Regions from separate parts of the Halopseudomonas oceani genome, predicted to be linked through region 3. Evidence: predicted binding sites of a transcription regulator. Region 3 holds the regulator's gene; each other region holds the start of a gene.
The links. Region 3 encodes FliA, which starts transcription of late flagellar genes. Its sites were predicted from a motif close to CTAAAGTTTNNNNNNNNNNNGCCGNTAA; they were not measured.
Positions count from the first base shown of each region.

Region 1 (10,255 bases), 600 kb from region 3:
TGTCTCAGTACCGTGACCTCCATTACCGGGTTGCCTGGCACGATGGTCCAGCACCACTGATTTTCCTTATCGCCGGAACCGGGTCAGGCTACGACAGCACCCGTATGGACTATCTGAAGCGTCTGTTCTGGCAGGCAGGCATGCATGTCATCGTGCTTTCCTCCCCGTCCAACCACGACTTTATTGCGGCTGCCTCGCGCAGCGGCCGGCCCGGCATCGCAGAAGACGATGCACGAGACCTGCATACGGCAATGAGCATGGCGTTGCAAAAGGCGCAGTCTGAATTGGGTTTCAAGGTCACCGGCTATCGCCTGGCCGGATTCAGTCTGGGGGCATTGCATGCGGCCTTCGTCGCTGAGCTCGATAGCCATCTGGGGCAATTCCACTTTGAACGGGTCCTGCTGCTGAACCCGCCCGTTGACCTCTATGCCTCGGTCAGACGGATGGATGAATTGTCCTACACCCGCGTAGCCGGGGTGAGCGATAACGACAGTTTCTACGAGCACATCTTCCAGAAACTGTCTCGCCACTTTGCCAATCGTGGCAACGCCGATATTCAGACCAGCTTGTTCGAAGAAATCCAGAACTCGCCAGAGGTGCTGAACGACGCCGAGCTGGCAATGCTGATCGGTGCGGTGTTTCGCTTCTCTGCTGCTGACATGAACTTCATGAGTGACCTGATCAATGGCGGCGGGCGTTACGCGCCAGCTGACGAAGACCTCAAGGTAAGCACCTCGCTGACGCCTTACCTGCGACGCGCCCTGTTCTGTGACTTCAGCTGCTACGTTGACACCGAGTTGTTGCCCAGTTGGCAGCGCCGCAACGCCGGCGGCACGCTTGAGCAAATGGCGGAACAAACCAGTCTCCACCATATCCAGAGCTTTCTCACGGACAACCCCAACATCGCTGCGGTAAGCAACGCAAGCGAACTGATTCTGACCCGTGACGACTACTACTTTCTCGCTGACACCTTCGGCGATCGTGCCTATCTGTACCCCACTGGAGGGCACGGCGGCAATCTGGACTATGAGCCGGTTGCCGAGCGTTATCTGCAATTTCTGGCGGGGGATAACCAGTGATCAGACAGCTTATCAGTACCGCAGCGCTGAGCATGACCCTGCTGGCGGGTGAGACCTTCGCGCAGGAATTTGAGCTGGGCGTGCCAGCGTATAAGGACCCACTGCTGGAGCTGGATATCGACGCGCGCGAGAACCGTTATCAGTTTGAACGTTCCAGCCTGCGCGCCCTTAACGTACAGGATCCGATTGAGGGTCTGAACCGTCGCATCTATCGCTTCAACGCCCAGTTCGATCAGTATGTATATCTGCCGGTAGTGCGCACCTATGTGTGGGCCACGCCCTCCCCTGTGCGGACAGGCGTATCTAACGTTTTCAATAACCTGCAGGACATACCTAATCTTGGAAACAGCTTGCTGCAGGGCAAGTTCAAGCGTAGCGGACAAACGACAGCTCGGCTGCTGTTCAACAGCATTTTCGGTCTGGCTGGCATCTTTGATGTAGCGCAGAAAATGGGCTTGCCGCAGCAGGATGAGGATTTCGGGCAAACACTCGGGGTGTGGGGGGTGCCGCCCGGACCGTACCTGGTTATCCCGTTCCTTGGCCCGTCCAGCCTGCGCGACGGGACTGGCCGCGCGGTTGACTGGGTCTTAGACGACTACGTTAACTACATGCACAACCGGGACCTGATGAATAACTACCAGGCCACCTGGGGGGTGTGGGCAATCGATCTGCGCTACCAGACACCCTTCCGCTACGGCGCACTGGACAGCCCGTTCGAGTATGACCAAGTGCGCTATCTGTATACCAAACTGCGGGAATTCGAGATCGATAACTAGCCAACGCGAAAGATAATGTGATCTTCCCAGTCTTCGTCAGGCACGCTGCCTTCGGCCAGCATCTGACCCGACTGGGAGATGCCGGCGGCGTGAACAGCGTTACGATCACCGCACACCAGATGGTGCCACGGTGGCAAATCCTCCCTCTCGGCGACCAGGCGATAACCACAGCTGGGTGGCAACCAGGCGAAATCCTGTGCCTTGCCTGGGGTCAGCTGAATGCAGTCAGGCACAAACTGCCGGCGATTGGGATAATCACTGCAGCGACAGGTCTTCAGATCCAGAAGCTTGCAGGCAATGCGGGTGTAGTAAATCGCCTGGGGCTCGTCTTCATCTTCCAGTTTCTGCAAACAACACAGACCACAGCCGTCACACAGCGACTCCCACTCGTCCTGATCCAGCTCATCCAGCGTCTTGCGTTTCCAGAAGGGTTCAACTCGCATCGCCATGACTCAGGCCTCCTCTCGTAAACAGTCAGCCAGCCAGTCCATCAGAGTCGCCAGATCAAACGGCCAATCCAGTTCGGCGCCGGTATCAGCGCGTTGCAGCACGGGTATGCGCAGTTGGTAGCGCGCCATGAGCTCATCGCTGTCCGCAATATCAACCTGGCTGACCTGCACGCTGGAGGCCAACGGCGCCAGCTCGGCAAGGGCTGCATCACAGAGGTGGCATCCGAGGGTGCCATAAAGACTGAGCTGGATCATAGGTACGCATCAAGACTGGGAAAACGCGCATTCTACCTTGTTTGCCCCGGTCTGCCGACTTGGCAGCCTCCTGCGCATCCAACATACTCACTACATCGTCCCGGGAGAGCTCTATGGATTGGGAAACACTGTTGTGCCGCGAGCGGCTGGGTAAGACCTTTACCAGCGATGAGGAACTGGGCCGCACGCCCTTTCACAAGGATCATGACCGCGTCATCTTTTCCGGCGCCTTCCGCCGGCTGGGTAAGAAAACCCAGGTCCATCCGGTATCCAGTAACGACCACATCCACACCCGTCTGACCCATAGCCTGGAGGTTGGCTGCGTTGGCCGATCGCTGGGCATGCGAGTCGGCGAAATGCTGCGCGGGCAGTTGCCAGAATGGTGCCAGCCAGCCGATCTGGGTGTCATTGTTCAGGCCGCGTGCCTCGCCCACGATATAGGCAATCCACCGTACGGGCACTCCGGTGAAGACGCCATTCGCCACTGGTTCAGACAGGCAGCCGGGCGTGGCCTGCTTGACCCGCTAAGCGACGCCGAACGCAACGATTTTCTCCACTTCGAAGGCAATGCGCAGGGCTTTCGGGTCCTTACCCAGATTGAGTACCACCAGGCTGAAGGGGGAATGCGCCTGACCTACGCGACCCTCGGGGCCTATCTCAAATATCCCTGGACGGCTCGGCATGCCGACACACTGGGTTATAAGAAGAACAAGTTTGGTTGCTACCAGGCCGAATATCCCCTGCTGAAGCAGATAGCCGAGAAGCTGGGGCTGCCCACCCAGGATGACCAGCGCTTTAGTCGCCACCCACTGGTCTATCTGGTCGAGGCGGCGGACGATATCTGTTACGGGCTGATCGACCTGGAAGACGGGCTGGAAATGGACCTGCTCGCCTACGCTGAAGTTGAGCGCGTGCTACTTGACCTGGTGGGCGACGATCTGCCTGAAACCTATCGACAGCTGGGGCCACAGGACTCTCAGCGCCGTCGCCTGGCGATTCTGCGCGGCAAAGCCATCGAGCATCTGGTCAATGCCGCAGCCCAGGCCTTCATTGATCAACAGCCTGCCCTGCTCGCCGGTGAACTTGAAGGAGACCTGGTCGAGCACATGCATGGCGCCGCCCGACGCTGCGTGCTTGATGCCAAGCAAATGGCCCGCAAGCGGATTTTTCAGGACAAGCGCAAGACGCTGCACGAAATCGGCGCCTACAGCACACTGGAAACCTTGCTCGATGCATTCTGTGGTGCGGTCAACGAGCTGCACGCCGGTCAGAATCTGAGCTTCAAACACCAGCGCATCCTGGACCTGTTGGGCCATACCATCCCGCAAGCGGACTGGCCTCCCTACCGCAGCTATCTGCGCGTACTGGACTTTATTGCCGGTATGACCGACCTCTACGCAGCCGAAATGGCGGCGCAAATTCGAGGTATCAGTCGCAACTGAGTGCGCGCGTCTCCAGCCGCGCTAGCAGAATGTCTACCAGCAGCAGCTGGGCGCTCAAGGCCTGGGTGGCCGTTTGGAAGTAGTCGATGGAACTGAAGCCCGGATCAGGCTGCTGTTCCAGTAGCTCACGGATTCGCTCCAGCAGGACGTCGAGCGAATCCTCCGCGGCTCGCACTGGCTGACTGACCAGCCCCCGCAATTCTGGATCAGACGCCAGACGCGCCAGCGCCGCGTAACACATCTCACGGATTTGCGAGCTCAAAGCTGCAAGCTGTGCTCGCCATACCTGCAGATTTTGTCGATTGGCGACTATGCCGGTACCAATAGCCCGGGACTGCCCGACCAGCTCGGTGTTGCGCAACAGCTCCAGCCACAACCCTTCCGACTGCGGCGCGAGCCGGCCAAGGCAAACCAGATCGTAGCGGTCAGCGAGCGCCGCCACGGTCGCCAACAGGTTGCGAATCATTTCGTTATGCGCGAGCAGCATCTGCTCGGGGTCGGCCTGGTCGTCACCCTCCTCCAGCTGGGCCCAGCACGCCAGTACCGCATGCCAGGTGCCGTACCAATGCAGCGTTGGCTGGTGCAAGCGACAGGTCTCCAGCAGCTGGTTCACTTGCTGATTTACCGACCAACGACGTGCCTCCAGACTGCCTTCGCCAGACAATACGCCATACAGGAGCCCTCGGTGACGCTGAACCTGCTCGATCAACTGGCGCAACAGACGTATCTGTGAGACAGCAAGATGCAGTGCCGCACACCTCCTGCGTTGCTGCAGCCGTCGCATAGCGAACCAGACGGCGAGCACCAGCACAACGATTGCTCCAAATACCGCTGCCATCCCCTGCCCTCCATGACGGCATAGCAACTGCGCTAAATCATGCCCCCGCAGACAATAGTTCGATTCGATATCCGTCGGGATCTTCAACAAACGCCAGTACCCGGGTTCCGTGTTTCATTGGCCCGGCCTCGCGCACTACCTTCCCGCCTGCCTGTTTGATCTGTTCACAAGCAAGGTAGACGTCATGTACTTCGATCGCAATATGCCCGTAACCGGTGCCCAGGTCGTAGGCGGCGGTGTCCCAGTTCCAGGTCAGCTCAAGCGCCGTATGCTCGGCCTCATTGCCGTACCCGACGAATACGTTGGTGAAGCGCCCCTCAGGGTAGTCCTTGCGGCGCAGCAGGGTCATGCCAAGCACCTCGGTGTAAAAGGCGATGGACTTTTCGAGATCTCCGACCCGGAGCATGGTGTGCAGAATTCGCATGATCGCTACCCTTGCGTGTCGATGCAGTCAAAGCTACCGGTTAAGCACTACCGCTAGCAATAGATAAACGAAAACGCCCGGCGAAATCGCTTTCGCCGGGCGTCATTCAGGCACCTTGTCGCGCCGATCAGAGCAGCTTGCGGCCCTTGCCAGCAGCAATGCGCATGCGCAGTGCGTTCAGCTTGATAAAGCCTGCCGCATCGGCCTGGTCGTAGGCACCGGCATCGTCTTCAAAGGTGGCGATATTGGCGTCAAACAGCGAGTCGTCAGACTTGCGACCGACCACGATGACGTTGCCCTTGTACAGCTTGAGGCGAACTACGCCGTTCACGTTCAGCTGGGACGCATCAATCATCTGTTGCAGCATGATGCGCTCCGGGCTCCACCAGAAACCGTTGTAGATCAGCTCAGCGTACTTCGGCATCAGGCTGTCTTTCAGGTGGGCAACTTCACGGTCCAGGGTGATGGACTCGATGGCGCGGTGACCTTTCAGCATGATGGTGCCGCCGGGGGTTTCGTAGCAGCCACGGGACTTCATGCCGACGAAGCGGTTTTCGACGATATCCAGACGACCAATACCATTGGCGCCGCCAACCTTGTTCAGGTAGGTCAGGACTTCAGCCGGGGTCATATCCTTGCCATCGATGGCGACGATGTCGCCGTTGCGGTAGCTCAGCTCAATATACGTGGCTTGGTCAGGTGCGTTCTCCGGAGAGACGGTCCAGCGCCACATGTCTTCTTCGTGCTCGGTCCAGGTGTCTTCCAGCACGCCACCTTCATAGGAGATGTGCAGCAGGTTGGCATCCATCGAGTAGGGAGACTTCTTCTTGCCGTGACGCTCAATCGGAATGCCGTGCTTCTCGGCGTAATCCATCAGTTTCTCGCGCGACAGCAGATCCCACTCGCGCCAGGGAGCAATCACCTTCACACCCGGTTTGAGCGCGTAAGCACCCAGTTCGAAACGCACCTGGTCATTACCCTTGCCAGTCGCGCCGTGGGAAATGGCATCACCGCCGGTTTCGTTGGCGATCTCAATCAGGCGCTTGGCAATCAGCGGGCGAGCGATGGAGGTACCCAGCAGGTACTCACCTTCGTAAACGGTGTTGGCGCGGAACATCGGGAACACGAAGTCACGAACAAACTCTTCGCGCAGGTCGTCGATGTAGATTTCCTTGACGCCCATGGCCTGAGCCTTGGCGCGTGCAGGTTCTACTTCCTCACCCTGACCTAGGTCGGCAGTGAAGGTGACCACTTCGCAGTTGTAGGTTTCCTGCAGCCACTTGAGAATGACCGAGGTATCCAGACCGCCGGAATAGGCCAGGACGACTTTGTTGACTTCTGCCATTACGTGCTCCCTTAAGCAAGACTAAAACGCCACCCCGTGGGGAATCGGCGAAAGCCGCTATTCTAGCGCCAGAGTGGCAGGATTCACAGGGGAGAGACCCGCAACTTTAGGGTCTGATGCGGTTTCGATACGGTTGAATGGTAGGCTGTGCGTCAGTTGTGCTGCAGCCGCAACATGACCCGGCGATTAGTCGCGCGCCCTTCCTCAGTGCGGTTGCTCGCCAACGGATAGCTGTCGCCATGAAAACGCATGCTGAACAGGTTTTCATCGACCCCCTGGGCCGTCAGATAGTCACGCACGGCAAGCGCCCGCTGACGAGATAGCTCGCGATTGTCCAGGCGGTTGCCCTGATTGTCTGAGTGCCCATCTAGGATGATGCCGCTGAGGCTCTCATCGGCCTTAATATACTGCAGGATGGCATCGAGTCTGGCTTTAGCGTCGGCACTCAGGTTACTCCCGCCCGAGCCAAAGCTGATGATACTTTGCGCCGCCTGCGCCGCGCTGATTGGCAGCAACTTGCTTATGCAGGACTGAAAGTCCCGTCTTGCCTGCTGATATCCGACACTGGAAACCACCACCCGAACCTGATCGCCCCCTACCTGGCTGCTGCGCATGATGGTCGGCTGCAAACCAGAAGCCAGCCCTGCCAGCATGCGGCCGGCCTGTTCGTAAGGAGCCATCATCGTGTAGGTCCCGGCGCCGACCTGAATCTGCCCAATCGGTTGGGCGGCTGTACCGGGACGCCACGGCGGCGGATCGTTAAAGACCTGTGCCGCACCGGGACGCATCGGACTGTCCCAAGCCTTGAGTTCGAATTCGGGGTGTTCGCCCGCCCGACGCACGAAGCTCGCCTCCCCGTAGCCCGCCACGGACTGACTCAAACGGCAGGCAAACTGATCCCCTTCAACCTGCCACTGCACGTCTTCCATGCGGGTCTGAAAGGTCATTGCCTGAGCGGACATTGACAGTCCGACAAACATGACCAGAGGGGCTCGTGTCACTCGTCTCTCCAGATGTGCCGCCACCAGGTGGGCGAACGCTGACTTCTCTTGCCTGCTTCATCGGCGGCCAATCGGAAAACTTTATTCCCTGACAGAAAAAAGATGCATCTGATGGCGATCCGCAGCACTGCGACCTGCTGGCGGCGATAGACGTCCACCCGCCACGAATAGTCGGCAGCACCTGCGGAGTGTCAAAGCTGGGGCGATTGGGGTAGCATTGCGGCATCAAATCTGGACTGGAATCCCCCGCATGACCGACCGCCTGACGCTCATCCGCCCGGACGACTGGCACATTCACCTGCGCGACGGTGCCGTATTGCAGCACACCGTGCCAGATGCAGCGCGCTCCTTTGGTCGCGCCATCATCATGCCCAACCTGGTGCCACCGGTTCGTGATGCCGCCGAGGCCGCCGGTTACCGTGAGCGTATCCTTGCCGCACGCCCTGCCGGGTCACACTTCGAGCCGCTGATGGTGCTGTATCTGACCGATCACACCTCTCCCGAGATTGTCCGTCAGGCGCACGCCAGTGGTCAGGTTGTCGCCGCCAAGCTGTATCCGGCTGGTGCGACCACCAACTCCCAGTCTGGCGTTACTGCACTCGAGAACATCTACCCTGCGCTGGAGGCAATGGCTGACGTTGGCATGCTGCTGCTGGTACACGGTGAGGTGACCCACGCCGAAGTCGACATCTTCGACCGTGAAAAGGCATTTATTGATCAGCAACTGGTCAAGGTAGTAGAGCGTTTCCCCGCCCTCAAGGTCGTGTTCGAGCACATTACCACCGGAGATGCCGTTGCCTTCGTGCAGGACGCCTCCGACAACGTGGGCGCTACGATCACCGCTCATCACCTGATGTTCAACCGCAATCACATGTTGGTTGGCGGCATTCGCCCGCACCTGTTCTGTCTGCCGGTACTCAAGCGTCAGACTCACCAGCAAGCCCTGCGTGATGCCGTAGTTTCAGGCTCCAGCAAGTTCTTCCTTGGCACCGACTCGGCGCCGCACGCCCGCCACGCGAAGGAAGCCGCCTGCGGCTGCGCCGGCTGCTATACCGCCCACGCCGCGATTGAGTTGTACGCCGAAACCTTCGATGAACTTGGCGCACTGGACAAGCTGGAAGGTTTTGCCAGCCTCCACGGCCCGGACTTCTACGGTTTGCCACGCAACACTGATCGCATCACACTTGAGCGAGACAGCTGGACCGTCCCCGAGCAACTGCCCTTCGGCGATCAATGCATCGTTCCACTGCGTGCCGGCGAACAGATTCGCTGGCGCCTGGTCTGATCCTATCTACCCATCGACAGCAAGGGATATTTCGTGAGCGAGTTTGACTTTGATGGCGAAGAACAGGACGCCACGCCCAGCGGCAAGACCAAGTCACCGCTGGCCTACCGCTTTCGCGGCTTTCTACCGGTGGTCATTGACGTTGAAACCGGTGGTTTCAACGCCGCCACCGATGCGCTGCTGGAAATAGCGGCGACGACCATCAATATGGATGAAGACGGTCTGGTTTACCCGGATCACACCAGTTTCTTCCGAATTGAACCCTTTGAGGGTGCCAACATTGAGCAAGCTGCGCTGGAGTTCACCGGCATCAAGCTCGATCACCCGCTGCGCCAGGCTGTCACTGAAGAACATGCGCTGACCGAGATCTTCAAGCAGATCCGCAAGGCTGTGAAATCAGCTGGCTGCAAACGGGCCGTGCTGGTCGGGCACAACGCGTTCTTCGACCTCGGCTTTCTCAACGCAGCAGTTGAGCGTACCCAGATCAAGCGTAACCCGTTTCATCCGTTTTCCTGTTTTGATACTGCCACCCTGGGCGGGCTGGCCTACGGTCAAACAGTGCTGGCAAAGGCCTGCAGCGCTGCCGGTATCGACTTTGACGGCCGCGAGGCCCATTCAGCACGCTACGACACCGAAAAGACCGCAGACCTGTTCTGTACCATCGTCAATCGCTGGCGAGAGATGGGCGGCTGGCCTCCCGTCGAGTAACTCCTTCCCACCTAACAACCCGGCCCAATGGCCGGGTTGTTGCTTCTGTTGCAGACTTGCCCGACCGCGACACTGCGGTTATCGTCCTGATGAAACTCAATTCATCCACTACACTGCAAAAGGTAAACGTGTTCGGCCCTGAAGCGGGATCGGGCCTCCCACACTGGCTAGCTGTACGATGGCAGCAGCCACTGACAATCAGAAAAAGGAGCTATTTCACATGATGCGCAAATCCCTTGCCCTGCTGTTTTCGGCCACTATTGGGTATGCCTCACTCAGCGCCACGCCCGCTGTCGCAGAGACCTTTGTCACCATCGGTACCGGTGGCCAGACAGGCGTCTACTACGTGGTAGGCCAGTCAGTTTGCCGCCTGCTCAATCGCAATTCTGCCGAACATGGCATTCGCTGCAACGCCCCGTCCAGCGGCGGCTCGGTCGCCAACGTCAACGCCATTCGCGGCGGTGAGATGAACATGGGCGTGGTGCAGTCAGACATCCAATACAAGGCCTATGAAGGCATCCAGAGCTTCGAGGCCGACGGCGCTTTCACCGACATGCGTGCGCTGTTCGCCCTGCACGGCGAGCCACTGACCATCGTTGCCCGCAACGATGCCAACATTGCGGGCGTCAAGGACCTCAAGGGCAAGCGCGTCA
Region 1 covers NZ_OY781932.1:2,676,860-2,687,114, forward strand. The annotation lists gene ACKPCU_RS12600 (serine/threonine protein kinase) at 1-1,079, shown strand, start outside; gene ACKPCU_RS12605 (MlaA family lipoprotein) at 1,112-1,855, shown strand; gene ACKPCU_RS12610 (YcgN family cysteine cluster protein) at 1,852-2,304, opposite strand; gene ACKPCU_RS12615 (glutaredoxin family protein) at 2,308-2,559, opposite strand; gene ACKPCU_RS12620 (deoxyguanosinetriphosphate triphosphohydrolase) at 2,673-4,001, shown strand; gene ACKPCU_RS12625 (nitrate- and nitrite sensing domain-containing protein) at 3,988-4,839, opposite strand; gene gloA (lactoylglutathione lyase) at 4,877-5,263, opposite strand; gene ACKPCU_RS12635 (argininosuccinate synthase) at 5,391-6,608, opposite strand; gene ACKPCU_RS12640 (flagellar protein MotY) at 6,761-7,609, opposite strand; gene pyrC (dihydroorotase) at 7,860-8,894, shown strand; gene rnt (ribonuclease T) at 8,928-9,602, shown strand; gene ACKPCU_RS12655 (TAXI family TRAP transporter solute-binding subunit) at 9,823-10,255, shown strand, end outside.
Region 1: a site for FliA is predicted at 7,667-7,694, ahead of ACKPCU_RS12640 (flagellar protein MotY). Genes of this name have one in related genera too.

Region 2 (10,255 bases), 980 kb from region 3:
TCTGGCGGGCGTCCTCCAGTTCGTCCTGCAACTGCTGCAGGCGCGCCGTCTGCTCGTGCAGCAGATCCAGCAGCGAGCCATTGACCTGCCCGCCCGGCGCCTCGCTGGGCAGACTCTGAAAGTCGGTCGCCTGCACGTTATAGAGTTTGACCGCCGGATCGGCACTGCCGTGATCCAGCTTGTCCAACTGGCGTATCAATCTTCGCTGGTTATCCAGATCGGCCTGCGCCTGCGCGATCTTCTCCGCACACAACTGCTGCAGATGGACAGCCAGCTGATCCTCAATCTGCTTCATCGCATCAATGCGCTGGGTGGTCAGCTCAAACCAGACATCGCCCAATGCGCCCTGCACCCGTTGCTCTGTACTAGTGCGCTCGGCCATCTGCCGCAGGCGCGCAATCTGCTCAAGCAACTCGTCAGCACAGAGCGTCTGCCACAATGCCAGTGACGGCGCGTCTGCCGCCTGCTGAAAGCTCTCAAAGCAGCGCGCCTGACCATCCTGCAGAAAACGCAGCTTGCCCTGCACCGCCGGATCGAAGTAACCGGCCATAAAACCCGCTACCCCTGTCGCCCGCTCCTGCCCGGCCAGCTCCTTGCCCTGCATGAAATTGAACAGTGCAACCAAAGCACGCGTTACCCGCGGATCCACCGCCGTATCAGCCGCATCGAACACCACGGCCAGCAATCCCGCGATCTGCCGGGAAAACAGCCGCGTGGCTTCAGCCGCCGACAGCGACTCGGCGCGTACGCGCTCACGCAGCCCGGGCAGACCGTCCAGACTATGCAACACATAAGCAATACGCGTGAACAGACGGGCCTTGTCGGCGCCGACGCTGCTTTCCGGGTGGATCTGCTCGAAGGCCCTGCGCACAACAATTTCCTGCTCGGCGGCCGCCTCACTGAGTGCATCAAGGGACTCGCGATGGCTATCAGCCTCACCGCCCAGGCAGAAATTGGAGTAACCTCGTTCACGCTGCAGCGCATGCACCAGGCGGCTTACCTCGGTAACCAGTGCACAGGTCAGCGACAGGGCCTGCAAGCCTTGCATTTCGCTGCGCCGCGCTGCCAGCATGAAGTCCAGCGCTGATGACATGAATGTTTCTCCGCCACGATTGATCTACCCACATTGAGCAAGACCTATGCCAGCCGGGCGGTTCACATCACAGAGAAATCGTTCTATAACCACGAACACTGCTCGAACCTTTTACCGGAGGAATACATGTTCGAACCGGGTCACCTGCATATCAGCCGTATCCGCCTGCTGCCATCCGACACCGGGTTCAGCCTCGACATCCGCTACAGCATCGAAGATCAGCGCAAAGGCGTGGACTTCACCGTCGATGGCACAGTAAACGACAACGAAATTCACGAGCGCTTTTCGCTGCCGCGTGATACCGCTTTCAACTTCGCCAGCAATGTCGACCATATTCTGCGTCGACACGGCGTATTGACGCCGGAGTTCATGTCGCTGACAGCGCATCATGAATACGACGCCATGTTTGAGGACATTCGCGGGCGACTGCACGCCTGGAACGGCGAGCCGATTGACCCGAGCCATCTGAAGTAGCGCCGAGTCAACCCGAAAAAAAGACACAAAAAAACCCCAGCTCTTGCGAACTGGGGCTTCTTGAATAATGGCGCAGCGGACGGGACTCGAACCCGCGACCCCCGGCGTGACAGGCCGGTATTCTAACCAACTGAACTACCGCTGCGCATCGTTCTTACGGCTGCTGGAAATCGACCTTAAGTCGCTCACCTTGTCCGTCTGAACTGGCGCGCATTTTATAGATTCTATCAACCGAGTCAAGCACTTGCAGAAGATTTATTGAAAATATCTTCAGCACTCCCGTGCAGCCCTCAGTTCATCTGCACCGCCTCCCTTTCGGTCGCTGACAGGGTCGGCCGTAACCACAGCCGACAGACCGCTGGCACCACCAACAAGGTGAGTACCGTGGAGGCCAGCAGGCCGGAAATAATCGCCCAGGCCATTGGCGGCCATAGTGTCGAACTGGAGAATGCCAGCGGCAGCAGCCCGGCGATGGTCGTGGCCGTCGTCAACAGAATCGGCCGGGTTCGACGCACCACCGCATCAGACACCGACCGATCAATCGTTCGGCCCTGCGCCAAGCCCTGATCCACCACGTCGATCAGCACAATCGCGTTATTGACCACGATACCAACGAGCGCGATAACCCCAAGCAGCGACTGGAAGCCAAACGGCACACCGGAAAACACCAATCCGGGCAGCACGCCCGCGCTGGCAAGCGGCACCGTCAGCAGCACGATGCCGAGGCGCTTGAACGAATTGAACTGCAGCAGCAGGAAGAACAGCAACAACAGAATACCGATGGGTGCCGTGGTAAACAGCGCACGGTTGGCATCGCCAGAGCCCTCACTGTCGCCGCCTATTTCCAGCCGTGTACCGACCGGCAATGCCACCTGGGTGAGCCGTTCCTGCAGCGCCTGCAGAACCTGACTGAAGCTGTAGCCCTGCTCCAGGCCGGCAGTCACCGTCAGCACACGCACGCCATCACGCTGGCGAATACTCGCTGGCTGCCAGGCGGGCACCACTCTCGCCACGGCAGTCAGCGGCACGGCCTGCCCCTGTGCATTAAACACGTTGGCAGACAGCAGTCGCTGCAGGGATTGCTGACTGCCCTCGTGGGTGCGTAACAAGATCGGAATCGGGTCCAGCTCCTGGCGATATTGCTCAACCGTCGTTCCGAGACTCTGGCGGAACAGCGCCTGCGCCACATCGGCCCGGTTCAACCCGAAGCGCTGCGCCTGGGCATCGTCCACCTCGATCCTGACGGTCGGCACCCCGAGGTCGATATCGTGGCGCACATCCACCGCGCCCGGCACCTGCTTGAGCAGCGCGAACAACTGCTCCGCAGAGGCAATACGCTGACGGTCGTCCGGATGGTAAACCCGTAACTCGACCGGTGCCTCGCGCGGCGGCCCCTGCCCCAGGGTTGTCGCCACTACATCCAGCTCGGGCCATTGCTCTGCTACGCTATCGCGCACCCAATGGATCAGCGGCCTGGTGTCAGCGAGTGATCGGGTATTGACCACCAGCCGTGCCCGATTGGGGGCCTTCGGATACCGGTTGAGGTTGTAGTAAAAACTGGGGCCGGTGGCGCCAGTGAAACGGTGCACCGAGAGCACTCCGGCTTGCCTCATGAGCTGAGCCTCCAGCGCTGCGGCGACCTCGGTGGTGTAATGCTGGTCGGTTCCTTCCGGCATGAACAGCTCGACCACGACCTGCGCACGATCAGCATTGGGGAAGAACTGCAGTTTGACCAGCGGAACCAGCGCCAGACTAACCGCAACCACTGCGGCGCCGAGCAGCAGCATCCCCTTCGGTGCACGCTCACTGAGCCTTGCCAATCCCGCTGAAAAACTTTCCATTCGGGTATTCATGCGTACTGGCGCAGGCCGCAGAAAGTACCCGGCCAGCATCGGCGCCACGCTGATCGCGAGTAGATAACTCACCAAGAGCGTCAACATGATCATGACCGGGATACCACGCGTGAAGTCTGCCGTGCCCCCCTTGGATAGCAGCATGGGAGTGAAAGCCGCCAGTGTCGTCGCAGTAGAGGCGCCCAGCGGCCCCGCCAACTCGCGCACAGCATTGAACGCAGCCTGCCAGCGGGATTCGCCAGCGTTCAGGCGGTCTTGGATGTTCTCGACCATCACAATGGCGTTGTCGATCAGAATACCCAGTGAAATCACCATACCGATCACCGCGATCTGGTGCAGAATGCCACCGCCAAGGTCGTACAGACCGAGACTGATCAGCGCGACCAATGGCAGCATCGCCGCCACCAGAACCCCCATCCGCCAGCCCATCCCCAGCAACACCACAGCGACAATGATCAACACACTGCTGAGCAGGTTCTGCTCCAGGCCATCCAGCCGCTCCTTGACCTGATCGGGCTGAAAGAACATTTCATCGATCCGCAGCGGTGCGAACTCGGGGCGCAGCGTATCCAGCCGCGTACGCAGCTGTTCGCCAAAACGAATCGCGTCCACCTGGCCCCGCTCCAGAATCAGTCCGACCAGAACGCTCTGATCACCGTCAAACCAGGCCCGTTCACCAATCGGCTCGACCGGACCGCGCCAGATATCAGCAATCGCGGCCAACGGCACGCTGCCACCCTGCGGCAACGGGATCTGGGTTGCCTTCAGCGCGGCCAGATCAACGAACTCACTGTTCGGCAGCACGCCCAGGCGCTGGGAGCCAACCACCACGAAACCACCTGGAATGACCTGATTACGCTGAGCCAGCAGGCCTGACAGCATCTGCGGCGACAGACCCAACCTGCTCAGCTCCGCATCGCGCAGCGCGATGGTGATCTGCTCATCGGTGTCACCATACAGCTCGACCCGCGCCAACCCGGGGAGATCCATCAACTGCCGCTTGAGGCGCTCGGCCTCATCACTCAGGCGCACCACCGAGGCATCGCCACGCACCGCCAGCACAACCGCCGGAATGTCCAGCAGTCGGTCATCCAGCTCCATACTCCGCACCCCGTCAGGGAACGAGAGCTGCGCCCGGGTCATGGCCTGCCGCACGCGATCCCAGGCCGCATCGGTGTCGTAGATCGTGTCATCCAGCATGACCGAGACCAGTGCCACGCCGGTGCGCGCAGTAGCGCGGATGAAATCGACCTCGGAGACTTGCGACAACTCATCCGACAGCGGCTCCAGCAGCAGCCGCTCCACCGACTCTGCCACGGCTCCCGGATAGACCACTGTGATCAGGCCTGCGCGGTATGGAAAGCTGGGGTCTTCCTGGCGCGCCATCGTCAGGTAGGACGCAACCCCGAGCACCGCCAGCATGACGACCACCATGCCCAGCAGCCGTGGGCGCATCAGCCGTTGCAGGTTCATGGCAGCAGCTCCACGGTGTCACCGTCAGCCAACCGACTGATGCCGGCATACACCACCTGATCACCAGCGCTGAGGGGCCCGTCTCGCAGCAGGGCACGCTCACCCTCAAAGCCGTCGACATCAATGGCGACCCGCTCCACACACTGATCAGTCAGGCGAAATACCGACAAACCAGCAGCAGAGCGCATCACAGCGGCCAACGGCACACTCAGGGCTTCCGCATCAGCCGGCTGCAGACCGACCTCAAGCGCATCGCCAGCCTGTACCGGCCCGTCCAGACCGACAACCAGCGGATACAGCACCGACCCTAGCGAGGCGCCGCGCCCAAGCTCGGCCACCCGCCCCGATAGCGGCTGATCTGCCAGCACCGACCAGACTGGCACCGGAGATCCAACTACCAAACCGTTCAGCAGCGCTGCGGGCACCAGCACCTCAACTTCCATGCCGTCGCCAGCAGCCATCTGCAAGACCGGTTGACCGGCGGCAACAAACTCACCCGGCTCGACCAGCAAGGCCTCGATACTGCCGTCAAAGGGGGCTCGCAGACGGGTCTCACCATTCAACTGCTCACTCTGCTGCAGGCTGGCGCGGGCGCTGCGCACACCAGCCTCTAGGGCAGCAAGACGCGCCTGTTGCTGCTCCTGATCAGCCTGCGAAAGTACGCCGCGCTGGAACAGTTGCTCGGCTCTTCGCAAATCCCGACGTGCCTGTGCGGCCTGGGCCTGCAATTCGGCCAGCCGGGCACGCGCCGCATCACGTGCCGGTCCGAGCTGCGGGTTGTAGAGCGTTGCCAGCACGTCCCCTGCTTTGACCGCCTGACCGATCTCTACAGGCCGCGTTGCCAAGGTGCCTCCGACCTGAAAGGTCAGGCTCGCGCGTTGCCGAGCCCGCGCGCTACCGGCAAAGCGCAATGCTTGCTGCCCTGCACCGACCGCAACCTCTGCCACCCTGACCGGAACAGCCACGGGTGCTGCAACACCTGGAGACTCCCCACCCTCGCCGCGACAACCGGCAACCGCCAAGCCAGCGACTGCCGCCAGGACCCACAAGCGGCAGCGCCGCCCTTGCCAACCCGATGCTCTGACCATCATCCTGCTCCCGGAAAGACAAACCTTATTAACACTTTGTCAGACATTGACACATTGTCAATAACTGGCAAAATGTTTTTCATCACCGCAATCGAGAAAACCGATGAGCGCTACCGAACGCAGAGAACGGGAAAAACAGGAACGCCGGGACAGCATCCTGGACAGTGCCGAACAGTGCTTCTTCAGCAAAGGGTACGAGCGCACCTCAATGAACGAGATAGCGCACGGAGCCACACTCAGCCGGGCGCTGCTTTACGTGTACTTCAAGGACAAAGCGGCAATCATGCGCGGCCTGATGCTGCGCGCCGGGCAACGCCTGCTGGAGCGCTTCCACAGCGCACAGGCAGCGGGCGGCAGCGGCCTGGAGCAACTCAAGCGGATCGGCCGGAGCTACTATCAATTCAGCATCGAGTGCCCGGATTATTTTGATGTATTGACCGACGCCAGCACCTTTGCACACCTGGTCGACAGCGACGAGCAAAGCGCCGAACTGGCGCACTGCTACGAGCAGTCAATGGCCTGCATGCTGCAATCGATCCACGATGGCATTACCGATGGCAGCCTCAACCCTGAGCTGGCCGCAGAGCCCCTGCTGACAGCCAACTTTTTGCGCGGCGCGCTGCACGGGGTCATCCTGCAGACCCGCCAGCACGACCCCTGCCAAGACAATCAGCCGTCACCAGAGCAGATGATCGACTTCACCCTGCAGATGCTAAACCAGTCACTGCGCGCCTGAGGCAGTTGCTTGCCATCCCCGGGATCAGCGCCCATGATGACTACTCATACACTTGAGGAGTACCCCATGCCCTGGTATGGATGGCTATTCATGGCACTGGCCTTCGGCAGCGTGCTGGGCAGCCTGCTGCTGTTGCGTGACAACGCTGGCAGCAACCGCGTCAGCCCGGAAACCCTGGCCAAGGTCAAGGCACGCGAAGCACAGCTCAAGGCAGAGGAAGCCGAGGAAGAAAAGCGCTGAACAACGCGGTAGACTAGGCGCCTGTAACGCCAGACTTCAACCAGGCGTCGCTTTCGCGATGCCGTCATCATTACGACGCTGACAAACCATGGTCAATTCACTGCAAGCTCAACTGCTCAAGGCCGGACTGGTCGACGAGAAGAAACTCAAGCAGGCGCAGCGCGCCAAAAAGAAAGAAGCCAAGGCTCAACCAGCCGGCGAGAAAACCCCAAGCGCCGCGCAGAAAGCCCGCGAACAAAAGGCCGAACGTGACCGCGAACTGAATCAACAGCGCCAGGCAGAGGCCGCGCGCAAGGCAGCCGAAGCGCAGGCCAAGCAGATGATCGAGCAGAACGTAGTCGATCGCGCTGGCGGCGAAACACCCTATCAGTTCGTCAGCAAGAACAAGATCAAGAAGATCCATGTCACCGAAGAGCAGTTTGCTCTGCTCAGCCGAGGCCGGCTCGGAATTACCCGCCTGTCAGGCGGATTTGTACTGATTCCGATCGACATCGCCGAAAAGGTCCGCGAGCGCGTACCGCACTGGCCGGTGCATGTGGCCGAGGTGAAGAAAGAAAGCGCCGCCGAGGATGATCCCTACGCCGGCTACGAGATTCCTGACGATCTCATGTGGTAAGGCGAATCGGCCGCGCCAGGCACCCCGTCCTGGCGCGGCGGATTCGTTTATCAGGCGTCTGCTTCCGTAGCGGATTCAACCGGTTGGTTGCCCGCGCCATTTTCCTCGCGATCATGCTGACGCTGGCGCTCCTGATCATAGTCATCCTCGGAGCAGTTCGGCTTATGCATGAACGTTCTGGATACGTCGATCAGGCCGACGTGTTCAATCGTGCGACGACCGATCAATACCGGATAGTTCATGTCGCCGCGATCGCGCAGCGAGAATTGCTCCTCGTAGACCCGATCTCCCATACAGATCGACATCTTCACCACCGGCCGGCGATCCGCCCCCCCAGCACCGCGTACCAGAATCCGCCGAAAGACCGGCCGCTCAAAGTGCATGGTGACCATCTCGTCAGTATCGGCATCGCGTACCGGCACATCGTAGCGAACCCACTCCTTGCCGTGATGCTCAAATTCTTCCAGGTTGACTGCATGCATGGACGAGGTCAGAGCACCTGAGTCCACCTTGATCTTGACCGCCGTGTACTCCGGCAGAATCAACCCTTTCTCGATCCAGCCAACCACCCGCGGACCGAACTGCACAGCCTCATCCGCCGCATGCGCGACGCCTGCGCCCAGCGCAGCACACAACAGACCAACCGACAGACCCGCCAACTTCAATACTGACCGCATGAGACACCCTTACATTGATTAACCACCGGCCTTTTTGCCGGCGAGACAGAGCGCGCAGTGCCACGCGCCTTATGAGTAAAGATCACAAAAACAGATAACCTCTTGCAACCCCGGCGCGCATGCAGTCAAATCGCCAGCACGGATGACGGGAAAATACCGCTCAGGTTTTGACGGATTCGGCCGACACTGAGATACAACGCCACTGCGAACAGGATTCGTTGCAGGCATAAAAAAATAATAGACATCACCACTAGGCGTGTGGAGGTTACATGAAGCTGTTGCGCAACATTCGAATCAGTCAGAGGATCTGGCTGATCCTGATTATTGCCCTGGGCAGTACTATCATTTCCGAGGGGCTCTCCCTCTCCCACCTCCATACCGAAATGAAGCAGGACGAGGTCACCAAGGCAACACATCTCGTCGAGGTTGCGCACGACTTGATGGAGTACTACCACAAGAAGGAAGTCAGTGGAGAACTCACCGGTGAGCAGGCTCGCCAACAGGCCCTGGAAGCACTCTCGGCGTTGCGCTACGACGGCAACGAATACTTCTGGGTCAACGACCTCGACAACATCATGATCATGCATCCGCTGGCGCCACAGACCGTCGGCACGGACCTGTCCGAAGCCAAGAACACCGACGGCGTGAGCGTTATCCGCGAAATGGTAGCACTGGCCAGAGACAAAGGCACCGCCAGCTTCCAGTACAACTGGCCAAAGCCGGGTGAGAAGGAACCATCGCAAAAGATCGCTGCGTTCAAGCTGTTCAAACCCTGGGGTTACATGATCGGTACCGGCATCTATATCGATGCCCTGCAAGCCAAATTCCAGCAAGCACTGTACACCTCGCTGATCACGGCCCTGATCATCACGCTGGTAATGTTCGCCCTGCTCTTCATCATCGGGCGCAGCATTTCGCAACCGCTGGACAAGGTGGTCAACGCCATGCGCGGCATCGCGAGCGGTGAAGCCGACCTGACCCGTCGCCTGGATGACGATGCCCATGACGAGCTGTCCCAGATCGCCAGCTACTTTAACCGTTTCAATCGCAACCTGGCCGACATCATCGGTCAATTGGGTGACAGCGCCCGCCAGTTGATCAGCTCCAGCCAGCAACTGGATCAGATCAGCAACAACAGCCTGCGCGACATGAGCCGCCAGTCCGAGCGCATGGAATTGATGGCCACCGCCATCAACGAGATCACCTACGGTGTGCAGGACGTGGCTCAGAACGCCAACGCCGCCGCCCAAGAGGTCGAGAACGCCAACCAGGGTGCCGCCAACGGTCGCCAGCAGGTCGAGCAGACCATCCACGAGATACGTCTGCTGTCCGACAGCGTCAACACCGCTGTTCAGCACATGGAAACCCTGTCCACCGATGCGAACGAAATCACCTCCGTGCTGGACGTCATCCGCAACATCGCCGAGCAGACCAACCTGCTGGCGCTGAACGCCGCCATTGAGGCAGCGCGTGCCGGTGAGATGGGACGTGGTTTTGCAGTGGTTGCCGACGAGGTACGCAATCTGGCCCAGCGCACCCAGCAGTCGACCGAAGAAATCCACAACATGATCAGCAAGCTGCAGACCAACACCCAAACGGTGGTCGGTGTGATCAATGAGAGCAGCCGCCACTCCCAGGCCAGCGTGGATCAGGTCAATGAGGCCGGCACAGCATTGGAGCAGATTGCTCAATCGATGGAGCAACTGGTTGCGCTCAACGCCTCGATTGCCAGCGCCACTACCCAGCAATCGACCGTGGTTGAAGACGTAAACCGCAACGTCACCGAAGCGGCCGAGCTAGCTCGCGAAACTACCGATGGTGCCCGCGAAACAGCGCAGGCAGGTCAGCACCTGGCTGGCCTGGGTCGTCAGATCGACGAACTGGTACGCCGCTTCAAAGTCTGATCGGCCTGCCACAGCAAAAAAGCCCAGCCCGGATTCCCGGGCTGGGCTTTTTTGTGATTCATCGCGGAGGGTCAGTGCGAGCCTCCACTTGCAGCTTACCG
Region 2 covers NZ_OY781932.1:2,297,242-2,307,496, reverse strand. The annotation lists gene ACKPCU_RS10995 (nitrate- and nitrite sensing domain-containing protein) at 1-1,093, opposite strand, end outside; gene ACKPCU_RS10990 (DUF5064 family protein) at 1,220-1,567, shown strand; tRNA gene ACKPCU_RS10985 (tRNA-Asp) at 1,636-1,712, opposite strand; gene ACKPCU_RS10980 (efflux RND transporter permease subunit) at 1,858-4,893, opposite strand; gene ACKPCU_RS10975 (efflux RND transporter periplasmic adaptor subunit) at 4,890-5,858, opposite strand; gene ACKPCU_RS10970 (TetR/AcrR family transcriptional regulator) at 6,085-6,717, shown strand; gene ACKPCU_RS10965 (DUF2897 family protein) at 6,784-6,957, shown strand; gene ACKPCU_RS10960 (DUF2058 domain-containing protein) at 7,046-7,573, shown strand; gene rloA3 (retropepsin-like aspartic peptidase RloA3) at 7,624-8,250, opposite strand; gene ACKPCU_RS10950 (methyl-accepting chemotaxis protein) at 8,520-10,154, shown strand.
Region 2: a site for FliA is predicted at 8,410-8,437, ahead of ACKPCU_RS10950 (methyl-accepting chemotaxis protein). Genes of this name have one in related genera too.

Region 3 (10,255 bases):
AAGAAACCGGAATCGTCGACCACCAGAACCTTAACCGCCATACCCTCTCCTGAACTGCATCCTGCACATGAAATGATTCATCACTGTCTTTGCGGGGTTGTGCTACTCCGCAAAGGGCACTCGATACACCCTTACCGCAGGCTTACGCCTCCGGCAAGACGATCAAATGCGCCGCGCATACCGCTTGAGCAGGCTGGGAATATCCAGGATCAGAGCAATGCGACCGTCGCCGGTAATGGTTGCCCCGGCCATACCGGCAGTGCCCTGCAGCATCCGCCCAAGCGGCTTGATGACAACCTCTTCCTGGCCAACCAGTTGATCAACCACGAAACCGACTCTCTGGGTACCAACAGAAACGATAACTACGCTGGCCGCCGAATGATCGCTGGTATCTTCCACGCCAGGCATCAGCCACTGTTTGAGATAAAACAATGGCAGCGCCTTATCGCGGACGATAATGACTTCCTGACCATCCACCACGTTGGTGCGTGACAGATCCAGGCTGTAGATTTCGTTAACACTAACCAGCGGCAGCGCGAACGCCTGATCGGCCAGCATGACCATCAGCGTTGGCATGATCGCCAGCGTCAACGGCACCTTGATCGCGATGCGCGAGCCCTGCCCCTTAGTAGACTCAATGTTAATGGTGCCATTGAGCTGGGAAATCTTGGTTTTGACTACGTCCATGCCAACACCGCGGCCGGACACATCGGAAATCTCGGTCTTGGTAGAGAAACCTGGTGCCAGAATCAGGTTGAAACACTCGGAATCGCTCAACCGATCAGCCGCATCCTTCTCCATCATGCCTTTCTCGACGGCCTTGGCACGAAGGATTTCCGGGTCCATCCCACGCCCATCGTCGACGATTGTCAGCAGAATGTGATCCACTTCCTGCTGAGCAGCCAGCACCACCTTGCCAGTTCGCGGTTTACCGGCAGCCTCACGCTCGCTCGGCAGCTCAATACCGTGGTCAACCGAGTTACGCACCAAGTGAACCAGCGGATCAGCCAGCGCTTCGACAAGGTTCTTGTCGAGATCGGTCTCTTCGCCAATCAGCTCGAGATTGATTTCCTTCTTGAGGTTACGCGCCAGATCACGAACAACCCGCGGGAAGCGCCCGAACACCTTCTTGATCGGTTGCATCCGAGTCTTCATGACCGACATTTGCAGGTCGGCAGTGACCACATCCAGATTGCCGACAGCCTTGCCCAGTTCCTCATCGCCACTGGCCACGCCCAGGCGCACCAGTCGATTGCGCACGAGCACCAGCTCACCAACCATGTTCATGATTTCGTCAAGCCGCGCAGTGTCGACTCGCACGGTGGTATCGGCAGCTGGTGCCTCGCCAGCAGGATGAGCCTTGGCTGCAGCAGGCGCCGCAGCCTTCGCTGCCGGCTTGGCCTCGGGTTTGACGTCGGGCTTGGCTGCAGGTGTAGGTGCCTTGGCTGCAGGGGGGGTGCCTGATTCCGCCTTCGCGGCTGGCTTGCTGGCCCCGGCACTGTCTTCGGCCAGGCCCGGCGCAGAACCTTTGCCGTGCAACTGATCAAGCAGCGCCTCGAACTCATCGTCGGTGATGTGATCGTCGCCGCCGGCAGCCGCTGGCGCACTGTCTGCTGCGGGCGCGGCGGGCGAACTAGGCGCAGCGGACGCTTCAACAGCACCGGGCGCAGAGCCCTTGCCGTGCAGCTGATCAAGCAGCGCTTCGAATTCGTCGTCGGTAATTTCGTCTCCGCCGGCAGCGGCAGGTTTGGACGAATCGGCAGGTGCAGCGGCGCCAGCCGCGACCGAGGGCGCTTTACCTGCGCCATGCAGCTCATCCAGCAGCGCTTCAAATTCGTCGTCGGATATCTCGTCGGATGCCGCACTGGCGGCTGGCTCGGGGGTAGCCTTGGCTGCCGCAGTCGGCGCACTGCCATCGCCGTGCAGGGCATCCAGCAACTGCTCAAATTCGTCGTCAGTAATATCGCCGTCAGCCGCAGCTGCAGGGGCGGCCGTTTCAACCGGCTCGGCTTCAGGCTCGGATTTCTCGACGGCAGCAGGTGCCGCAGCAACTTCGTCGGCCGAAGCGGGCTGAGCCAGGGCCGACAGTGCTGCCAGCAATGCCGGGTCTGCAGGCGTAGGCTCTTCGCTTTCTCGAACCTGGGCGAACATGCCGTTGACCGTATCCAGCGCCTGCAGCACAACATCCATCAACTCGGGGGAAACCGTTCGCTCACCCTTGCGCAGAATGTCGAACACGTTTTCAGCGATATGACAGCAGGCAACGAGGGCATCGAGCTGCAGAAAGCCAGCGCCGCCTTTTACGGTGTGAAAGCCGCGGAAGATGGCGTTAAGCAGATCCATGTCGTCAGGCCGGTTTTCCAGCTCGACCAACTGTTCGGACAACTGCTCGAGAATCTCGCCGGCCTCGACCAGAAAGTCCTGGAGAATCTCTTCATCCGCATCGAAACTCATGCACCCACTCCCCTCGGGCGTGTTATCGGAAGACTACGCACCACCACCACGGACTTGCGTCCAGGCACTGCGCCGTCATTCAACGTTGCTGCCAGGTTGCCACCTTGGGCAGTCAAACTGCCGACGCGCCTGATGCACGGCAGCTACAACTGACATCAGAATCCGAGACTGGACAGAAGGTCGTCGACCTCATCCTGACCGGAAACAACGTCTTCCCTTTTATCGGCATGAATTTGCGGACCTTCACCCCTGGAGGAGGATTTTTTTGCCTCTTCCGGCGTATCGCCATGGTTGATGCCGGTAATGCGGTCGACTTGCCCCGCCATACGGACCAGATTGACCAGACTCTCTTCGACATCGTGCACAAGCGTGATCACACGCTTGATGACCTGACCGGTCAGATCCTGATAATCCTGCGCCAGCAGGATGTCGTTCAGATTGATCGACAAATCCTTACTGGTACTTTCGGTGTGCTCAAGGAATTCGCCAACCCGGCGATAGAGATCACGGAATTCATCGGCCGCCATCTCGCGGCGCTGTAGCCGCTGCCAATCTGCCTTCAAGGCACTAGCCTGCTGCCCCAGATCACCGACCTTGGGCGCACTGACCTCAACCAGATCCATCGTGCGGTTGGCTGCCTTGTCGGTCAGCTGAACCACATAGTCGAGCCGGTCGGACGCATCGGAAATTTTGGACGAGTCGGTATCAGCCCCCAGCGCATGGGTGGTATCGATCTGAAAATTGACGATCGCGTTGTGCAGCGCCCGGGTCAGCTGTCCCACTTCGTGGTAGAGGCCGCGGTCACGCGCCTGGTTGATCGCATGAATGACCAGCAACGCTTCACCGAAGTTGCCGCTTTCGAGGTGACCAACCAGCTGGTGCGCATTGTCCTTCAGCGAATGTTCAAATTCCTGAGCAGTCGCCTGGCCGGGATCCTTACTCAAAGCCATAACCTGTACCCCGGTTGATTATTATTTAGCCTGAACTCGCTCAAAGATCTTTTCGATCTTTTCTTTCAATGCCTGCGCAGTGAAAGGCTTAACCACATAACCATTAACGCCTGCCTGCGCGGCTTCAATGATCTGGTCGCGCTTTGCCTCGGCCGTTACCATCAGCACCGGAAGGTGCTTGAGCCGTTCATCGGCACGCACCGCACGCAACAGGTCGATGCCGCTCATGCCGGGCATATTCCAGTCCGTCACCAGGAAATCGAAACTGCCACTCTGCAACATCGGCAGCGCAGTATTGCCGTCGTCGGCTTCGGCTGTGTTGGTAAACCCAAGGTCGCGCAACAGGTTCTTGATGATGCGCCTCATCGTCGAAAAATCATCAACGATGAGAATTTTCATGTTCTTGTCCAAGTCGACCTCCGTACAAACCAGGGAATGTGCAGGCCTGCACCCCAGAAACCCATCGCAAATAACCAAACAAGCCGTAAAAGAAGCTCTGATCAATCGACTGCCATCAGCAGACTGATCGGACGCGCCCTTCGTGTCACCATCCTGGCGACCGACACAACACTGCTAGTACCTGTCGAGCAATCCGAGCATTGTCCGGATGTTGACGACAAAATCAATCATTTCGCCAACTGACCAGCTTCGAACGCAGTCGGGCAGCACACTGACTGTGCAATTGACTGACCCGCGATTCACTGACGCCCAGTACGGCGCCAATTTCCTTGAGGTTAAGCTCCTCGTCGTAATAAAGCGACAGCAACAGCCGCTCACGCTCCGGCAAACTGTCGATAGCCTCAATCAAAGCCGCCCTGAAGCGCTCATCCTGCAGCCCCGAAAAAGGCTCTTCCCCGCCCTGCACATCGGCCGGCGCACCCGACTCCAGCAGGTCATCAAAGCTGAACAACTTGCTGCCGGCGGTGTCGCTGAGAATCGTATAGTACTCCTCGAGACTCATTTCCAACTCGGCAGCAATCTCGTGATCTTTAGCGTCACGCCCAAGTCGCGCCTCCACAGCACGCATCGCATCACTGACCATACGGGTATTGCGGTGAACCGAGCGCGGCGCCCAGTCCCCCTTGCGCACTTCATCAAGCATCGCACCGCGAATGCGAATACCGGCGTAGGTTTCAAAGCTGGCACCCTTGCCGAAATCAAATTTGCGGGAGGCTTCGAGCAGGCCGATCATGCCCGCCTGCATAAGATCTTCAACCTGAACGCTGGATGGCAAGCGCCCCAGCAAGTGATAGGCAATCCGCTTGACCAAAGGAGCATATTGCTCGACGAGACGATCCTGTTCTCCTGCTGAACTCTGTGCTCGTGTATACATGCTCAATCCGCCAGCCTGTGCTGTCATAGACCAGACCCTGTGGGCTGCACCAGACGCTCGACAAAAAACTCAAGGTGTCCGCGCGGGTTAGCCGGCAAAGGCCAGGCATCCACTTTCTGGGCAATCGCGCGAATCGCCAGTGAGGCTTTGCTGCGCGGGAACGCTTCGAATACCGCGCGCTGCTTCTGAACCGATTTGCGCACTGCTTCGTCATAGGGAACCGCACCGACATACTGCAGCGCGACGTCGAGAAAACGGTCTGTCACTTTGGTGAGCTTAGCAAAGACCATGCGACCTTCCTGCGGCGTGCCGACCATATTGGCCAATACGCGGAAACGAGTCATGCCGTAATCACGGTTGAGCAGCTTGATCAATGCATAGGCGTCGGTGATCGAGGTCGGCTCGTCACAGACGACCACCAGCGCTTCCTGGGCGGCGCGCACAAAGCTGACAACTGAATCACCGATACCTGCTGCGGTATCGACGATCAGTACATCGATATTGTCACCGATCTCGCTGAACGCCTGAATTAAACCGGCATGCTGCTGGTGACTGAGGCTGACCATGTTGGCCGCACCTGAAGCGGCAGGCACAATACGGATGCCGCCAGGGCCGGTGACCAGAACGTCGCGCAGGTCGCACTTGCCTTCCAGCACATCAGCCAGCGTGGCCTTGGGCTTGAGACCAAGCAGCACATCGACATTCGCCAAACCAAGGTCAGCGTCAAGCAGAACGACGCGTCGCCCCATTTCCGCCAGAGCAAGGCTGAGGTTCACCGACACGTTGGTCTTGCCGATGCCACCCTTACCACCGGTGACTGCGATTACCTGAACCGGATGTTTGCTGCCCATCTGCGCTGATTACCTTAATTCTGTGAAATTGCTTAACTTGCCCGCTGGGTATGCATCATACCGGCAAAAACGTCGGCCATGGTCTGATCTGCCGGAGCATCGTTGCCAGCCATGCTGACGGCACGACTGACCAGTTGGTGCCCAACAGCACGGCTGATATCGTCCGGTATGCGCTGGCCATCTGCCAGATAGGCTACCGGCAAACCCTGCTCCATCGCCAGCCCCAGCGACTCACCAAGCGTAGCTGCTTCATCAATTTTGGTGAGAATGCAGCCGGACAGCCCGCAAGCCTTGTAGGTGTGATAGGCAGCCTTCATTACCCGATGCTGACTGGTTGCGGCCAACACCAGCAGGTTGCGTACACGGTGGCCTTGACGAGCCAGCGTATCAAGCTGCCCGCGCAGATAGGGATCATTGGCCTGCAGGCCAGCGGTGTCGATCAGCACCAGTCGCTTGCCGGCAAAATCGGCCAGCACATCGTTGAGATCCTGCTTTTCGTCAACTACCTTGACCGGCACGTTGAGAATTCGCCCCAGGGTGCGGAGCTGCTCATGGGCACCGATACGGTAGGTGTCCATGGTCACCAGAGCAACGTGCTGGCTGCCGTGCTTAAGCACGTAGCGGGCAGCCAGCTTGCCGAGGGTCGTGGTCTTGCCAGCCCCGGTAGGGCCGACCAGCGCGATCACGCCGCCGGCATCGAGCGGCTCTTCGCGCAGCACCGGTACGCGGTGGGCCAGATAGGCCAGCAGCATACGCCAGGCCTGACGCGGCTCGGTCACGTCAGAAACCTGACGCAGCAAATCCTGACTGACCTCAGCTGGCAACCCCATCTGGGTCAGCCGTCGCCACAGGCCAGCCTGCTTCGGCTTATGCTGATTGAGCTGTCCCCAGGCCATCCCCCCCAGCTGCGACTCAAGCATCTCTCGCAGACCCGCAAGCTCGGCGCGCATCGCACTCAGGCCAGCGTCATCGCCAGACTGAGCCGGCGCCGCTTCAGCCGCTGCAGGCCGCGCGCTGGTTGCAGCCGGCTCAACCGGTTCCTGAATCAGACGATCCAGCAGGTCGCGGGCTTCTACCGACCCCTGACGCGCCGCGTGGCGCATGCTGTCACCAAACAGCTGGCGATTGACCAACGGCTGGTCGTGGGAAGCCATCTCGCCCACCTCCAGCTCGGCGCGGGCGGCAACAATGCGCTCCTGGGTCTTCTTCAATTCGGTATCCAGACCCGGTGTCGGCGTGGTCAGACGGGGCGCCTCGTAGTCCAGCGCAGCGGTCAGCTCGACGCCACCGGCAACCCGGCGATTGGCGATGATCGACGCATCAGCGCCCAGCTCATCGCGAACCAGCTTCATCGCCTGGCGCATGTCTGCGGCAAAGAAACGTTTGACTTTCATGGCTGACCTCGTCGCTTTTCTGGCACCGCCCGCTGGCGGCTGCTGTCATTCATTCAGAGTGCTGCAGTTCAGTTCTGGCCAACCGTCGCAATGATGGTGACCTGCTTGCTGTCCGGAATTTCCTGGTAGGACAGTACATGGGCGCCCGGGGCTGCGTAGCGGACAAACTTGGCCATCATCATTCGAATCGGCCCCGCCACCAGCAGCACTGCCGGCTTGCCCTGCACTTCCTGCCGCTGTACGGCATCGGACAGCGAGCGCTGCAACTTCTCAGCCATGCCAGGCTCCAGCAACATACCGTCGTCTGCGCCCTGACCGGCCTTCTGCATACTCTGTAGCAACATCTGTTCCAACCTTGGCTCCAGCGTGATCACAGGCAGCTGAGAGTCAAGCCCCACAATGCTTTGCACGATTGAGCGCGACAACGCGACCCGGACTGCGCCAATCAGTGCGCCGGTATCTTGACTCTTGTTCGAGTTGTTGGCGATGGCCTCGGCGATGGTCCGAATATCCCTGACCGGCACCTGTTCCTGCAGCAATCCCTGCAGCACCTTGAGCAGATTCGACAGGGAAATCAGCCCCGGTACCAGCTCCTCCGCCAGCTTGGGCGAGGCCTTGGCGAGCACCTGCATCAACTGCTGCACCTCTTCGTGACCGATCAGCTCATGGGCATGCTTGTGGAGAATCTGGTTGATGTGCGTGGCGACCACGGTACTGGCATCCACCACGGTGTAGCCGAGCGACTGCGCCTGATCCTTCTGGCTCGGCTCGATCCAGACCGCATCCAGACCAAACGCAGGATCCTTGCCGGGCACGCCCTTGATTTCGCCAAACACTTGACCCGGATTGATCGCCAACTCACGATCGGGGTAGATCTCTGCTTCGGCAACACCCACCCCCATGAGCGTCAGGCGATAAGCATTGGGCGCCAGATCCAGGTTGTCGCGGATGTGAACCGACGGCATCAGAAAACCCAGGTCCTGCGACAGCTTCTTGCGCACGCCCTTTATTCGCGCCAACAGTTGGCCACCCTGATTGCGGTCAACCAGCGGAATCAGCCGATAGCCGACCTCCAGCCCCACCATATCCACCGGAGTAACGTCGTCCCAACCCAGCTCACGGGTCTCGGGCGACTGTACCGCGGGTAGTTGCGCCTGCTGACGCTCGGCCTCAACCTTTTCCTCGGCCTTGACCTGCTGACGTTTGGCAATGAAGTAGGCACCACCAGCAGCCAATGCCCCGAGGCTCAGGAACGAGAAATGGGGCATGCCGGGAATCAAGCCCATGACGACAAGGATCGCCGCCGCGACCGCCAGCGCCTTGGGCGAGGCAAACATTTGGCGCTGCACCTGAGCGCCCATGTCCTCGGAGGTCGATACACGGGTAACCATGATCGCAGCAGCCGTCGAGAGCAGCAGCGACGGAATCTGCGCCACCAGGCCGTCACCAATGGTCAGCAGTACGTAGATCCGACCCGCCTCGGCGAACGGCAGGCCGTGCTGGGCCATACCGATGGCAAGGCCGCCAATCACGTTAATGAACAGAATCAGCAGACCGGCGACGGCATCACCACGAACAAACTTGCTGGCACCGTCCATGGAGCCGTAAAACTCGGCCTCCTGGGCGACTTCCTGACGACGTGCCTTGGCTTGTTCCTGATCAATAAGGCCCGAGTTGAGATCGGCATCAATCGCCATCTGCTTGCCGGGCATTGCATCCAGAGTGAAGCGCGCGCTCACTTCCGAGATACGCCCGGCACCCTTCGTGACGACCACGAAGTTGATGATCATCAAGATCGCGAACACCACCAGACCGACCACATAGTTACCGCCGATAACTACCTCACCGAAGGCCTGAATCACCTTACCGGCGGCATCCCCCCCCTCGTGGCCATACAGCAGCACCACACGGGTGGAGGCGACGTTCAGCGCCAGACGCAGTAATGTCGCTACCAGCAAAATTGTCGGGAACACCGCGAAGTCAAGCGGGCGCAAGGCGTAGGCGCCAACCAGCAATACCACAAGCGACAGGGCAATGTTGAAGGTAAACAGAACGTCGAGCAGGAACGGCGGGATCGGCAGCATCATCATGCCGAGCATCACCAACAGCAAAATAGGGATCCCCAGACTGCCGTGGCGCAAACCGGCCAGGTTGGTCCGCATAGTGCCCATCATTTGCGCGCGATCAACAGCCATCGATGAAAAGGTCCCCAGATCAAATATTTGACGCAGATTGCGTTGTATCGAGGTCTACGCAAGAAGCGTTCCAGTTTCAGAACCAGCGACGCCAGAGCGGATCTACCAATGGTTGCCCGCCCGCAGTCGAGTTCTGGTTCGTCCCGGCAAACCTTCTGATAAACTGCTTGGCGATATAGCGGCAAAGGAAGGCCAGACTACTGCCTCGGCAGGCGCGTGAGCGCCACACTGAGCTTCGCCATACACTGTCACCACGGCCAGCCATCCCGCCCCAGCCGGCCGTAACTCGAGAGGTATCATGCGCGCGTACATCGCCCTGTTACTGGGACTGAGCATCACCCTCACCGGATGCCAAAGCCTGTCTCAACCCGATAGCCTCCTCAGCCGGTCGGGCGACGTGATCAAGACCCAAAGCCAGCGCCTGGCTGAACTCGCGAGCAGGCTGACCGACGACCCGGCGGCCCAGCAACGTCACGCGGAAGTCGAGGCCCTGTTTGCGCAGCAGTATATTGACCCGCTCACCCGCTACCTGAACAAACACACCAACGACGCGGACTACGCTGACTACGTGCCACTGGTCCAGGAAGAACGAGACACCCGCTGCAAGGCAATCGGCCAACGCTACCAGGCCGAGCAACCCACCCGCGAGAACCTGCAACGACTACGTGCTGGCTATCAGTTTTCCTGCCCTCAGCAGGTGAGCGACTTTGCCGCCCGGGTACCACAACCCAGCGAAGCGCCTGCCGCCAGCACGACCACCAGCAGCTCCGGCAGCAGCAGTGCAGCGACCAGCCAGCAGGAAAACTGCTATCTGCTGTTCGCCATCCGCAACTACAGCCAGGCCGCTACGGCCTGTGAAGCGGCAGCTGCCGCGGGCGATGCCAAGTCCCAGCATCACCTGGCGAGCATTGTCAGCAGCACCGGACAGAGCAGCATGGCGCTGCGCTGGGCGCGCGCTTCTGCCGATCAGGGCGACACCGCGGGCCAGTTGCTGCTGGCCGATCTGCTGCAACAGCAAAACAGCAGCGAGAGCGACATCGAAGCCTTCACCTGGCTGCAAAAGGCAGCAAGCAGTGGC
Region 3 covers NZ_OY781932.1:3,273,237-3,283,491, forward strand. The annotation lists gene ACKPCU_RS15265 (protein-glutamate methylesterase/protein-glutamine glutaminase) at 1-41, opposite strand, end outside; gene ACKPCU_RS15270 (chemotaxis protein CheA) at 163-2,454, opposite strand; gene ACKPCU_RS15275 (protein phosphatase CheZ) at 2,610-3,404, opposite strand; gene ACKPCU_RS15280 (chemotaxis response regulator CheY) at 3,426-3,803, opposite strand; gene ACKPCU_RS15285 (RNA polymerase sigma factor FliA) at 4,027-4,764, opposite strand; gene fleN (flagellar synthesis regulator FleN) at 4,761-5,588, opposite strand; gene flhF (flagellar biosynthesis protein FlhF) at 5,621-6,982, opposite strand; gene flhA (flagellar biosynthesis protein FlhA) at 7,051-9,156, opposite strand; gene ACKPCU_RS15305 (tetratricopeptide repeat protein) at 9,476-10,255, shown strand, end outside.